2 regions of the Psychrobacillus syltrankelensis genome follow, and region 1 is predicted to be linked to the other one. Evidence: a T-box and tRNA genes for the amino acid it is inferred to sense, from the RefSeq annotation. Region 1 holds a T-box; the other holds one or more tRNA genes.
The links. A T-box is a leader RNA that pairs with one kind of tRNA and senses whether it is charged. The one in region 1 lies ahead of lysS (lysine--tRNA ligase), so its partner is inferred to be a tRNA-Lys.
Positions count from the first base shown of each region.

Region 2: it has a tRNA-Lys gene. The T-box ahead of lysS (lysine--tRNA ligase) is inferred to sense a tRNA for this amino acid. The anticodon was not compared.

Region 1 covers NZ_CM144227.1:621,369-624,778, reverse strand. The annotation lists gene lepB (signal peptidase I) at 1-290, opposite strand, end outside; gene lysS (lysine--tRNA ligase) at 597-2,057, opposite strand; T-box leader at 2,155-2,420, opposite strand; gene ACTSKG_RS03190 (DUF1835 domain-containing protein) at 2,544-3,410, opposite strand, start outside.
Region 2 covers NZ_CM144227.1:3,149,968-3,153,377, reverse strand. The annotation lists rRNA gene ACTSKG_RS15465 (16S ribosomal RNA) at 1-765, opposite strand, end outside; tRNA gene ACTSKG_RS15460 (tRNA-Gly) at 924-997, opposite strand; tRNA gene ACTSKG_RS15455 (tRNA-Arg) at 1,031-1,107, opposite strand; tRNA gene ACTSKG_RS15450 (tRNA-Leu) at 1,119-1,205, opposite strand; tRNA gene ACTSKG_RS15445 (tRNA-Lys) at 1,271-1,343, opposite strand; tRNA gene ACTSKG_RS15440 (tRNA-Gln) at 1,353-1,427, opposite strand; tRNA gene ACTSKG_RS15435 (tRNA-Asp) at 1,431-1,506, opposite strand; tRNA gene ACTSKG_RS15430 (tRNA-Glu) at 1,529-1,600, opposite strand; tRNA gene ACTSKG_RS15425 (tRNA-Asn) at 1,605-1,679, opposite strand; gene ACTSKG_RS15420 (SprT family protein) at 1,760-2,230, opposite strand; gene ACTSKG_RS15415 (Tex family protein) at 2,343-3,410, opposite strand, start outside.

The DNA.
Region 1 (3,410 bases):
TCGTTTTGATAGGCGATGTGGTCTCCAGGAATTCCAATTATACGCTTGATATAATTAGTGTCTTCTTTTGCTTCAAAAACAATCACATCAAATCGTTTATACTCCGTTAATTTTGGGCCAAATTTATTAATAATTACTTTATCACCGTCTTCAAATGTAGGCATCATTGAAGCTCCACTAACCACAATTGGTGTTAATAAGAAAAACTGTATTCCCCATGCTATTAAAATAGCAATTCCTATTACTTTAACCCATTCTATTAATTCATTTTTTTCTTTCGTTTTTACCAAGTTCAACACCTCATTTTCTTTCAATATTTGTCTATTAGTTGGTAACTTGTGATATTGACTATTTCGACATGTATTTTATTTTACCTGCTTATTAATCTAACATCCTCGTTGTTCATCTAGTAAGCGCAAAAGGTTCTACACCATAGATAATGAAAATGCCTTCAGAAAAAAGTAGTGAAAACTATAGCTGGAAAGGAAGTTTGATGAATCATTGTGCCATAGAGTATAAAATGTTATTTTAGTATTCCATCAACCTATTTGAAACCCATTAATATTTATATACCAAAAGATTCAATTTCATGAAGTTTATAATTTTTTAGTTAACGGAAATAAAACACAATCTTTGATCGTATCACAATCAGTTAGTACCATTAGTAGGCGTTCAATGCCGAATCCCCATCCAGATATGGGTGGCATACCATATTCCATGGCTATTAGATAATCTTCATCCATCTCCATAGCTTCTACATCTCCATTACTCTTAAGAAGAGCTTGAGCTTCTAACCTTTTTCTTTGTTCGATTGGATCAACCAGCTCAGAATAGGCATTAATAATTTCAGCACCATTCACGACTAATTGGAATCGATCTGTAAGAGTAGGGTTATCATCATTAGCTCTTGCTAACGGAGATAAATCGATAGGGTGCTGAACTAAAAATGTTGGTTTTATAAGTTGAGGACGACACATTTTTTTGTATAGAAGATCAATTAAATTTCCTCTCCCTAATGAATGAATATCCGAATGTTCTAAGTTGATATTTTTTCTTTTTGTTTCTTGATATAGTTCTTTAACGTCCATGAATAGGATTATATCAATACCAGTGTCTTTTAATATTAGATCTCTAAACGAGACAATCTCCCATTCTAATGAGAAGTCAATTGTTTGACCATGCATTGTAATTATCGTTGTATTAAAAGTTTTCTCAAGTACATACAGAAACATTTCACGCATTAATTTCATCGTATCCTCATAATTCCAGTATGCTGCGTATCCTTCAACCATAGTAAACTCCTGCAGATGCTGAGGGCTGATCCCTTCATTTCTAAAGCACTTTGCTATTTCAAATACTTTGGTAAAACCACCTACAATTAGTCTTTTTAAGTAGGTTTCCGGGGCAATCCTTAGGTTTAATTCAGTATCTAAAGAATAATGATATGTACTGAAAGGTTTAGCTAGTGCACCGGAGGAAGTATGCTGTAATACCGGCGTTTCTACTTCCAAAAAATCTGAGTCTTCAAAGAATCTACGAATGGCACGTACCATTTTAGTTCTTACTAATAAACGATTTTGAGTATCCTTTGTCATGATTAAATCTAAGTAACGCTGTCTATATCGAAGTTCTACATTATTTAATCCGTGCCATTTTTCTGGAAGAGTTTTCAATGCCTTTCCAAGAAACACATAGCTCTCCATACGCAGTGTTTTCTCTTTCGTTTTAGTTGTATACATATGTCCTTCCACACCGATAAAATCTCCAATATCCAATAAATGATGGAATTGATAAAATGAATCTTCCCCTATTTCCTCTTTTTTAAAAAGAAGCTGTAAGTTTCCATGAATGTTTGAAAGCGTAATGAAACTCAATTTACTGAAGTTTCTAATACTCATTATTCTTCCAGCAACTCGAACTCCAGATGTTCCGTCTTGAAGCATTGCCGCTTCATGAAGTTCATAATTCGCTGAAAATTTTTCTGGGTATACATGAATTCCTTGATTTCTTAATGTCTCTAATTTCTCTGTTCTTTGAGTATTTTGTTCATTACTCATTGTATTTCACTCCAGTCTATATTTTTTTTAATGCAATTTGAATTATAAAATTTATACGAAAAACAACAAAAAGACTCCCACCCCCAAGATTATTCATCTTGAGGACGAGAGCCATTAGCTTCGTGTTACCACCTCAGTTTATTGATATGTTGCCACATCAACCTCTTCGGGTACGGCAATTTTTAAAAAATTGATTATACCCTATCTCTTTAACGGGAGATCCCGTCGCAGTATCACTAAAAAATTTTAGATCCGTGCGAAGCTCAGAGACTTTTTTCATTAAGAACATTATTACTCCTTCTCACCTATAGGAGCTCTCTGGAAATAATGGATCAAAACTACTCTTCTCTTCTTAGCCGTATATTTGATATTAGATAATTAAGAAAACTATATCGTAACTAAATGGTTGAGTCAATGAATAATTGAATTGTATTTCACTACAATTCCTTTATTGGTTTATTTTTATAATTTTTATGTAATTAAGAACTACCGAAGCTTTATACTATAATGTCTCATTGATTTAGGTATTCCTTTTAACTCGAGTACACCACTGTATACTAAATGCCGAATCCTATATTCTAAAAAGAAATAATCCATATAAGCTTCCTTTTGTGTCCAGATTTCTCCAATCACAGTTCCAGTCCTTATAAATTCTTTCGTTCCTTGTTTATGATGGAGCTTTTCAATTGTTTCGATAATGAGTGGATCATAATGATCTTCTGATATACATTTAATTTTATCGTCTTTCCACAAACGTAACACTTCTTTAGATTGGGATAGTTTTTCCCATTCCCTATGAAATTGAAGTCGTTTTTTAGGAGATAATGGTTTATTCTCTTTATTTTTTTCAAAAAATAATCTTAGATTTTTCGGATCAATTTGAGCTGTATGCAAAATAGGTTGCACTTCTTCAGTAGCACTATATTTCTTATAGAATTCAGTAGAGTTCATAAGAAAAATATCATTTGTCTTTTCTCGCAATAAATAGAGGTAAAAACGAAGACCTGTTTGTTCATCAGCATTATTACCACACCAAATATAGATTGGAACATTATTAGCTATATCCTCAATCTCACGCAGTGTATTGTTAAACTTATTTTCATATTCATAATCATCTTGCTCAAAGTTAATATTTTCAAATAGCCATTCCTCACGAAAGCTTTGACCAATTTTTTCATCTAACTTCCACAATGGGCCAATCGAAAAGGAGTCTGGAAATCCAATTACAGTCTTTGGTCTTTCAACTCCTACTCTTAAAGAACCTGCAACAGACTCTGAAGTTACGATATGTACAGCACCAAATTGATTCACCACCCCCTTCATATGTCGGCTTTTTTGAATATGCTTATTTAT
Region 2 (3,410 bases), 1.4 Mb from region 1:
AGCGTCAGTTACAGACCAGAAAGCCGCCTTCGCCACTGGTGTTCCTCCAAATCTCTACGCATTTCACCGCTACACTTGGAATTCCGCTTTCCTCTTCTGTACTCAAGTCCCCCAGTTTCCAATGACCTTCCACGGTTGAGCCGTGGGATTTCACATCAGACTTAAAGGACCGCCTGCGCGCGCTTTACGCCCAATAATTCCGGACAACGCTTGCCACCTACGTATTACCGCGGCTGCTGGCACGTAGTTAGCCGTGGCTTTCTAATGAGGTACCGTCAAGGTACGAGCAGTTACTCTCGTACTTGTTCTTCCCTCACAACAGAGTTTTACGATCCGAAAACCTTCTTCACTCACGCGGCATTGCTCCATCAGACTTTCGTCCATTGTGGAAGATTCCCTACTGCTGCCTCCCGTAGGAGTCTGGGCCGTGTCTCAGTCCCAGTGTGGCCGATCACCCTCTCAGGTCGGCTACGCATCGTCGCCTTGGTGAGCCGTTACCTCACCAACTAGCTAATGCGCCGCGGGCCCATCCTGTAGTGACAGCCGAAACCGTCTTTTAACATTTCCACATGTGAGGAAATGGATTATTCGGTATTAGCCCCGGTTTCCCGGAGTTATCCCAATCTACAGGGCAGGTTGCCCACGTGTTACTCACCCGTCCGCCGCTAAATCAGAAGAAGCAAGCTTCTTCATCATTCGCTCGACTTGCATGTATTAGGCATGCCGCCAGCGTTCGTCCTGAGCCAGGATCAAACTCTCCATAATAGAGAACTTAAAAAGCTCATTTTGTTTTGCTGGCATCATCATTAAATGATGTCAAAATTGTTTTGCTATCAAACTAACAAAGTTAGTCTTTCAAGCTATATTTCTTAACGTTTTGCATGTTCAGTTTTCAATGTTCATGTATTAATGGTTTAAGATAATGGAGCGGGTGAAGAGAATCGAACTCTCATCATCAGCTTGGAAGGCTGAGGTTTTACCACTAAACTACACCCGCATATATAAAATTCAAGTTGTTGTTGTTGTTGTTTGGCGCGCCCGGCAGGAGTCGAACCCACAACCTTCTGATCCGTAGTCAGACGCTCTATCCAATTGAGCTACGGGCGCATAATGTGCTTTGGTGCGGCCGAGAGGATTTGAACCTCCACGGGGTTATCCCCCACTAGGCCCTCAACCTAGCGCGTCTGCCATTCCGCCACGACCGCGTAGTTATTCATTAGGACACTACTTACTATACTCTCGTAAACCGAGATTGTCAACAACAAAATGATGAGCCATGTAGGATTCGAACCTACGACCCTCTGATTAAAAGTCAGATGCTCTACCAACTGAGCTAATGGCTCGAAGTAAAATGGCTGGGGTACCTGGATTCGAACCAGGGCATGACGGAATCAAAATCCGTTGCCTTACCGCTTGGCTATACCCCAACATGGCGGTCCCGACCGGGATCGAACCGGCGATCTCCTGCGTGACAGGCAGGCATGTTAACCGCTACACCACGGGACCTCTAAAACTTAAAATATATAAATGACCCCTACGGGATTCGAACCCGTGTTACCGCCGTGAAAGGGCGGTGTCTTAACCGCTTGACCAAGGGGCCATAATGGCTCCGAAGGTAGGACTCGAACCTACGACCAATCGGTTAACAGCCGATTGCTCTACCACTGAGCTACTTCGGAATAATTTTTGTCGTTTTGTTTTACTCGACTTTTTCTATTATAGAGAGCCTTTTAACAAACGTCAACTACTTTTTCGAAATTTAATTAGAATTTTTCATTGAAATTAAAACTAAGTCTCCTAAACACTTACCACATCTATATTTGTTCGTGTTTAATTGAATTTTCCGATTATATATTAATGAACATTTTCTACATTGATAAGTATAAATTTTAGTTCTTGAGCGTTTAGTACTTTCAACAAGAGTAGAACAAAATCTTGGAGATTTGGTTCTTGTTAATAGCTCCTTAAAATCCTTATCTCCATGTTTATAACCTTTTCCTTCTATATGTAAATGATAATGGCACAATTCATGCTTTATCACACCAATCAATTCTTCCATCCCATGTTTTTTATACACAAGAGGATTTATTTGGATATGATGAGACCGAAGCATGTATCTTCCTCCGGTCGTTCGAAGGCGATTATTAAAATATGCTTCATGTTGAAAGTCTTTCCCAAAGACTCTCTTTGATACACTACATATTAATTCATAAAGTTTTTCATCTGTCATTTGTATCTCTCCTATTAAATATACCTCGGTAAATTTCCGTCATAATTTGCATTGAACCCAAGATTAAAAAGAGATTGTCCAATGAATAAGTCATTGGACAACCATTGTTTTTTTATAGTTGTTGTTCCGGTGGAAGCATGGTTAAAGAAACCTTTCCTTTATTCGCATCGTATTGTTCGACCCACACTGTAACAATATCACCTAAGGAGACAACATCTAGTGGATGTTTAACAAAGCCTTTTTTCAACTTCGAAATATGAACTAACCCATCTTGTTTTACACCAATATCAACAAATGCACCAAAGTCTACAACGTTTCGAACGGTCCCTTGAAGCTCCATACCTTTTTGAAGATCTTCCATTTTGAGCACGTCTTTTTTCAAAATAGGTTGCGGAAACGCTTCACGGGGGTCTCTAGTCGGCTTAATCAATGTCTCAACTATATCTTTTAAAGTAATTTCACCAATTTCTAATTCCCTGCTTACTTCCACAATATTTATATTTGTCAAAGCCTCTTCAGCTTCTTTTGATCCGATTTGAGATTTTTTTAAGCCTACAATTTCCAATACTTGCTCAGCGGCTTTATAGCTTTCAGGGTGAATTCCTGTAGCATCGAATGGATTTTTAGCGTCTGGTACACGTAAGAATCCTATAGCTTGCTCATATGTCTTAGCACCCAAGCGAGGAATTTTCTTCAGTTGTGCCCTTGATGTAAATCTTCCCTGCTCATTTCTCAAGTTCACTACATTTTCCGCAACAGTTTTAGATAGACCGGAAACATATTGCAATAAGGACGCAGATGCAGTATTTACATTCACTCCAACTTGGTTAACAGCTGTTTCTACTATAAAAGAAAGAGATTCTGACAATTTCTTTTGGGATACATCATGTTGGTATTGTCCCACTCCTACTGCTTTTGGTTCGATTTTTACCAGTTCAGCAAGCGGATCTTGTAGTCTTCTTGCAATAGATACAGCACTTCGCTGCTCCACCTGTAAATCAGGGAACTCATTTCTTGCAGTTTCAGATGCAGAATACACGCTTGCTCCGGCTTCATTGACAATAACGTAGGCAACGTCGCCTTCTACTTCTTTTAGACAATCTACTATAAATTGTTCTGTTTCACGAGAAGCGGTTCCGTTTCCAATCGCAATTAAAGAGATAGGGTATTTCTTTATATA